DNA from 2 places in the Aerococcus mictus genome. Region 2 is predicted to be linked to the other one. Evidence: riboswitches for the same ligand, from Rfam matches in the RefSeq annotation. Region 2 holds a riboswitch; the other holds the start of a gene.
What was found. Region 2 has a riboswitch for FMN ahead of DBT49_RS07625 (energy-coupling factor ABC transporter ATP-binding protein). Riboswitches for the same ligand answer to the same signal wherever they lie in the genome.
Positions count from the first base shown of each region.

Region 1: linked by a shared signal. The riboswitch ahead of DBT49_RS03980 (ECF transporter S component) and the one ahead of DBT49_RS07625 (energy-coupling factor ABC transporter ATP-binding protein) in region 2 are both predicted to bind FMN.

Region 1 is NZ_CP132985.1:867,538-870,956, forward strand. Features, by position in the region: gene scpB (SMC-Scp complex subunit ScpB) at 1-410, shown strand, start outside; gene DBT49_RS03975 (pseudouridine synthase) at 410-1,132, shown strand; FMN riboswitch at 1,188-1,306, shown strand; gene DBT49_RS03980 (ECF transporter S component) at 1,415-2,005, shown strand; gene DBT49_RS03985 (helix-turn-helix domain-containing protein) at 2,155-3,419, opposite strand, start outside.
Region 2 is NZ_CP132985.1:1,669,606-1,673,024, forward strand. Features, by position in the region: gene DBT49_RS07620 (energy-coupling factor ABC transporter ATP-binding protein) at 1-560, opposite strand, end outside; gene DBT49_RS07625 (energy-coupling factor ABC transporter ATP-binding protein) at 536-1,375, opposite strand; FMN riboswitch at 1,441-1,566, opposite strand; gene DBT49_RS07630 (acyltransferase family protein) at 1,618-3,419, opposite strand, start outside.

The sequences.
Region 1 (3,419 bases), 800 kb from region 2:
AGCGGGGGCTAGAATTAGTATGTCTAGGGGGGCGCTATCAATTACTGACTCAAAAGATCTATGCTGACTTAATCCAAAAATATGCAGTCAGTCCTTTTGCTTTGAAGCTGTCCCAACAAGCCTTGGAAACCTTGGCAGTGATTGCCTACCAAGGCCCAATTACCCGATTAGAAATTGATGAAATCAGGGGAGTTCAATCGCAAGCCATGATTAAACGTCTCTTATTGCATGACTTGATTGAAGAAGCTGGGCGAAAAGAGGGACCTGGACGTCCGATTCTTTACCAAGTCACTAATTATTTTTATCAATATTTTGGATTGAATTCAATAGCTGACCTCCCTGATATATCATCGCTTTTACCTGAAGATGAGGAAGATAAGAGCTTATTTGATGAAGAAGGAGATAAATAATGGAAAGATTACAAAAGGTCATTGCCCATGCTGGGGTGGCTTCGAGACGTGACGCCGAAAAATTAATCCTTGCTGGCCGGGTGCAGGTCAACGGCCAGGTGGTTACTGAACTCGGCACTAAGGTCACCAAGAAGGACCTCGTTGAAGTTGACCAGGTGCCTATATATAAAGAAGAACCCGTTTACTACTTATTTAATAAGCCGGATGGGGTCATTTCTTCTGTTGCTGATGATAAGGGCAGAAAAGTAGTGGTTGATTATTTTAAAGAGATCCCCCAACGTATTTATCCTATCGGGCGTTTAGATTATCATACGACTGGAGTCTTACTTTTAACCAATGATGGGGAATTTGCTAATTTATTAATGCATCCTCGTTACGAAATTGATAAGGTCTACGTGGCTAAGGTAAAGGGCTATCCTAGTCCCGATGCTCTTAAGCGCTTAGAAGAAGGTCTAGTGATAGACGGGCAGAAAACCGCTAAGGCTAGGGCACGCATTCGGAAAAATAAGGCTGCTAAGGAAAATGCAACTGTTGAGTTGACAATTCATGAAGGACGTAATCGTCAAGTCCGTAAGATGCTTGAAGCAGTTGGCCATCCCGTAAAACGTTTGAACCGCGAACGCTATGGCTTTTTAACGACTGAAGGTCTAGGAGTGGGTGAATACCGGCCATTATTAAAAGCTGAAGTTGAGCGTTTAAAACAATATGCCTTACAAAAATAAAACGCTTGCATTTCTCCTATAATGGGGTTATAATTTATTTGTAAAATTAAATAAATGAAATCTTCGGGGCAGGGTTAGATTCCCGATCGGCGGTGATAGTCCGCGAATCAGTGAGCTGATAGAACTAGTGAAATTCTAGTACCGACTGTAAAGTCAGAATGGGAGAAGATAGTAAATACTTACTAATTAATTCTTTTCATTGAAGACTTTCGGTGAAAGGAATTTTTTATTTTCAAGAAATAACAATTAACCCTGACTGAGAAGAAGAAAGGGGAAATTGTTATGAAAACAAGTACACGTCAGTTAATCGTTACCGCAGTTATGGGGGCTATTGCCTTTATCCTTATGATGTTTTCTTTTCCGATATTGCCTGCTATACCTTTCTTAAAGGTCGATTTTTCTGATGTACCGATCCTATTTACCACCTTTTTGTTTGGACCATGGAGTGGTGCAGGGGCTGCTTTTGTACGGAACTTTTTACACTATATGCAAACAGGTGGTAATGCGGGTTACCCAATCGGAGATATGGCTTCTTTCATAGCTACTCTTTCTTATTGCTTGCCAATTTACTATATTTTACGTAATTATGATCTTCGTTTGAGCAAACAAGTTGAAACGGCTAAGTACTATGTCAAAGTCTGCTTTGCTTTTGCAATCGGTAGCGTGTTAATGACGTTTGTCCTTTCTTTAGCTAACTACTATGTCATTACTCCCTTCTATATGGCTGTGATGAATTTCGAAATTCCTAACATGCAGGAATATATTCTTTATGGCATAGTTCCCTTTAATTTACTCAAGGGTCTGATTATTTCGATAGCTAACTTTATTGTTTTATCGGCTGCCTTACCTGTGGCTAAGCGGCGTTTAGTTTAGTTCAGGGCAGTTATTATTCGCTAGGTAAATCCCTTGCTATTGAAATAAAAAAGACACCAGCTTAATGAGAAGCTAATACTTGCTTGGCTCCTTAAGCTGGTGTTTTTATATGTTTCGTGTTGTTAAGATGGCATTCTTCTTCCTGGACTTTAAGAAAATTTGAGTTGGTTAATCATTTGGTAAATCCAACCTAAATCTTCAGTCGTTAGATCATCCTTTATTGTATGAATGGTTATGCCCTTAAGATTAAATAAGGGGTAGGTGGTTAATAAAATATCAATCCTTGAATGGTCTAGGTCTTCCATAAAGTAAGTATCTGTGATGGGGGTGACCTCAATTAATGAGCCAAAAAACAGGTGGAGTTTTCCACAGATTTCTCCAGTACTGTAAGAACGACCGGTATAAACCGCGATATTTAGGCGTTTATAGTCCTTATAAAAATGATTGATAGTTAAGGGATAAAATGAATAGACATAAGAAAACATAATAGCCGTACGTTCGGCCATTAGTCCTTTACTGAAATAGGATTGAAAACTTTCTAGAATTGGCTGTAGACGGGCGTTAAAGCCGGGAAGGATGAGTTCCCATTTTTCCTTTAAATTACTGATTTCTAAAGCAGTCAACTGCATCTTAGAATAATTTTCATTTTCTTTTAAATCGAGCTTATCCTGGCAGCAATTATAGAGTAATAAAAGCAACAAATCCTTCTTATCTTGGTCTAAAGGACTTAATTGCTGGCTGGTCGTTAATTGATCCAATTCTTTAAAGAAGTTAGCGACGGCTTGAGAATGATCATTTGAAGAACGAATTTCTTCCTGTAAGGCTTGGATAGATAAGTAAGTGGTGTGTGGTGCTAGACCGACTAAGAGTTGACGGACAGCTTCAGAATTGATGGATACCTTTAAGCGATACTCGATATCAAAGATAGTAAATTGGGCCTTTGTGGCGGTTAAGGATTCTTGTAAGCTCGATAGGTCCCTTGGTAAGTAACTGTCTTGGACCAGGTCTTTATGCTTATAACGAATTAAATTGATGGCAAGAATAATGGGGAACAAGGGGTGACTACTATAAAGTCCTAGGCTAGGCATGGAGTGCCTTAAGTAGAGGGAGATTTTGTTAATGTCCTGATGACTCACCTCATTAAAAGGCCATTGGGTTAACTGGTAACCAAATTCAAAAAAATCGTAATAAAATTTCCTTACCTCACGTTCGGGACCCTCAATAGTAAAGGGGTTCATGGTGAGACTGAGACTTGGATAATAACTGGTAAAAAATTGGTTAATGGAATCAATGATGCGATAAAGAGTAGACCGACTAACGAATAACTTTTCGCACATATAAGAAATATAGTAAATTTTTTGACTGAAAATGGTCCGTATTAAAATGAAATAAATACTATTGCTAAAAAAGTAAG
Region 2 (3,419 bases):
ATGGCCATCATGTCCCGGTGGCCTTTAGGGTCCAAACCAGCCGTAGGTTCGTCCAAGACTAAGACCTGGGGTTCCATGGCAAGGATTCCAGCAATGGCTACCCGGCGCATTTGCCCACCTGATAAGTCGAAGGGCGATTGGTCATATAATTCACTTGGCAAACCAACCAGGTCAAGGGCGTCAATGGCTTTTTGACGGGCTTCTTCCTCACTGGCTCCGTAGTTTAAGGGGCCAAACATGACATCTTTAAGGACAGTTTCTTCAAAAAGTTGCGACTCAGGAAACTGAAAGACAATCCCTACTTGGCTGCGGATGCGCCGTAAGACTTCCCCTTTAGAATTCTTGGTCACCTGGTCTGGCCCAATTTGAACGGTTCCTTGGGTAGGCTTTAAGAGGCCGTTAAGGTGCTTGATGGCGGTTGACTTCCCACTACCGGTATGGCCAATAAAGGCGGTAAAACTTTGGTCGGGAATGGTTAAATTCACATCATGCAAAGACAAGGTTTCAAAGGGAGTGCCTGCCCCATAAGCATAACTTACGCCTTGGAATTCAATTTGCATAAGCAGTCCACCAACCCTTCTTCAGTATAATAATCCTTTTCAAATGAAAAACCACGTTGGGCTAGGGCATTTTTTAATTGCACACTAAAGGGCACGCCCAGTCCCATATCGATCAACCTATCCCCATAAGAAAATATTTCTGCCGGTTTGCCTTCATTAACGATTTCTCCCTGACGAAAAACCAAGATCCGATCGGCACTGGCCGCTTCACTTAAATCATGGGTAATGGATAGGACGGTGAGCTGGCTCTTTTCCTTTAAACGGCGGATAACCTCCATCACTTCTTCGCGCCCTTCTGGATCCAACATGGAGGTGGCTTCATCCAAGATAATCACCCGCGGCTGGAGAGCAATAATGCCAGCAATGGCTACCCGTTGTTTTTGCCCCCCTGATAAGTTACTGGGTTCATATTGGCGATAAGCCGACATGCCGACCTCTTCTAGGGCCCAATTGACCCGCTCGACCATTTCATCGTGTGGCACCGCAGCATTCTCTAAGCCAAAAGCCACATCGTCTTCTACCGTGGCCCCAACGAATTGGTTGTCAGGATTTTGAAAAACTAGACCGATATTTTGCCGGATCGTCCAGACATTGGCTTCATTAAGTGCTAAACCCGCTACCGTAATCTGGCCGGATTCCGCTTCTAATAACCCATCAATTAGTTTGGCCATGGTAGATTTTCCTGAGCCATTATGACCGATAATGGCTACCCATTCTTGGTCAAAGATATCAAAAGAAACCTGTTTGATGGTTTGTTTGTTTTCTTCCTTATCATAGCGAAAGCTAACATCTTTGACAGAGATGATCGACTCCAAGTTGTCTCCCCATTTCTAAAATAAAACCCTCCGTTCTAATTAACGGAGGGGCTATAGTTATCGTATTCACTCTTCTCCTATCAGACTTTACTGTCGGTACTAGAATTACACTAGTTCATTCCTATCAATCCCTTGATAGCTTGCGGACTTTTACCGCCGGTCGGGAAACGCTCCCTGCCCCGAAGATATCTGTAAATCTCTTATTAGTGTAACGGAAGTAGTGCTATATTTCAACTGATTTATCACTTATTATCTTCAATTAGTGCCCGTCCCACATAGTCTGTCCAAGCCTTGACCCCCGCTTTTGAGAAGTGGATGCCATCTTGGCTGAGCCAATCGGCTTGGGCATTTTGATCATAGTAACCAGACCAATCAATTAATTGACAATCCTTCCTGCTATCAGCGGTTGCCTTCAAAGCTTCGTTGACTTGTTGGCGCCAAGGCCGATTGACATGGGTATTGACCAGGTAAATCTTCTTGCCTTCAAAGCGTTTCAATAACTGGTTGATTTGTTGGGAAGTAAAGCCACCATTGGCTCCTAAGTCTACCACCACTTTATCCTGGATCTCATTATCGGCGCTAAAGCTATCGATTAGTTCACCCGCTTGGTAGACTTGGAGTCCCACCTTGGCACAGATATTTGACCGTGGGAAGAGGGCCGTAATCCCCTTAGAGACATCGATCGTTAAGGAGTCTCCTAGGAAGGTAAAACTAAGACCATTCGCCTGGTAGAGGACCTCATTGGAGAAATCACTCACGATGGCTTGTTGGTCTTGGCTGAGCGACTGCCGGTACTTTTCAATATCTTCGTCACTATCACTAGCAATGGTATGCTTTTCCCGGTTGGCCTTTTCAATGGCTTCACGGGCCTCCCGAGCTTCAGCTTCAGACTTGAGGACAACTTCTCCTTTTGGTGCTGTCACTAAGGCAAAGAGCGCAATTGCAATCACCAAGCTAAAGCCCCAAAAGAGAACTTTTTGATACCAGGGAGTCTCCTTAGCTCTCACCTGGCGAAAACCAGTAAACAAGCGTAGCGGCTCTCCTTTAGGCCGTAAATAAATCGGTATTGTCACTAAGCGCTGGTTAACTAGGGCGTCTAGGAGTAGACCAATCACAAAGATCGCTAAGACCTGTAACCACGGTTGCATGGTAAACCAGTTTTGTTGACTGGCATGGGCAGTAAAGACAATATAGATGGGATAATAGGTCAGATAGACGAAATAATTCTTCCGCCCGATAAAGGCCAAGGGCTTAAAGCGAAGAACCTTACCAATAAAGGACTGGTCTTGGACAATAGCCAAGATCAATAAGACTACCAGTAGGTCAAAGACCAACATGCCCCCGTAGTAAGTCCATATGGAAGAATCCGTCAAGAACTTCATCAAGACTGCTAATATACCAGCAGTCACTAGGGCAATTAAGTCTGGCGTCCAAGCGGTCTTAAGCAGCCGATCTGAGAAGCCTATGATTTCTTCCCCCATTAAGAAAGCGATACACCCTAATAAAAAGGAAAATAAGCGGCTATCGGTCCCATAGTAGGCCCGGCTGGGGTCTTGACCCGGAGTAAAGAGAAAAGCCATCCAGGCGACTGACATCAAGGCTAAGACGATCAAGAAATAAGTAAAATGCTGTTTAGTCATCCGCCGCCGCAGTAAGCCATAGATGAAATAAAAGACCACCAGCGACTGTAGGTAGACCCCCAAATACCAGAGATGGGTCAAAAGCGAGGGGTGGAGAAATTCAGCAAAATAGGAAGACCCGATGGCAATCTGATACCAGTTATTGACAAAGGCCAAGCTGGAAAAGACCACTGGGCGGATATTAGTTAACAGCTCAGGTTGAAAAAGGAGTAAAAGCGCTAGTAAGAGAATAATAAAAAAGACCAAGGGCCAAAACATCTTCCCTAAGCGCCTGAAAAACTGCCAACCTAGTCTGAAGGACTTGCCCTCCCTTAAGCGCCGTTCTAACTGACTGGTCACCAAATAACCCGATAGGATTAAGAATATATCCACCGCTAAAAAGCCACCCGGCAAGGAATTGGTGA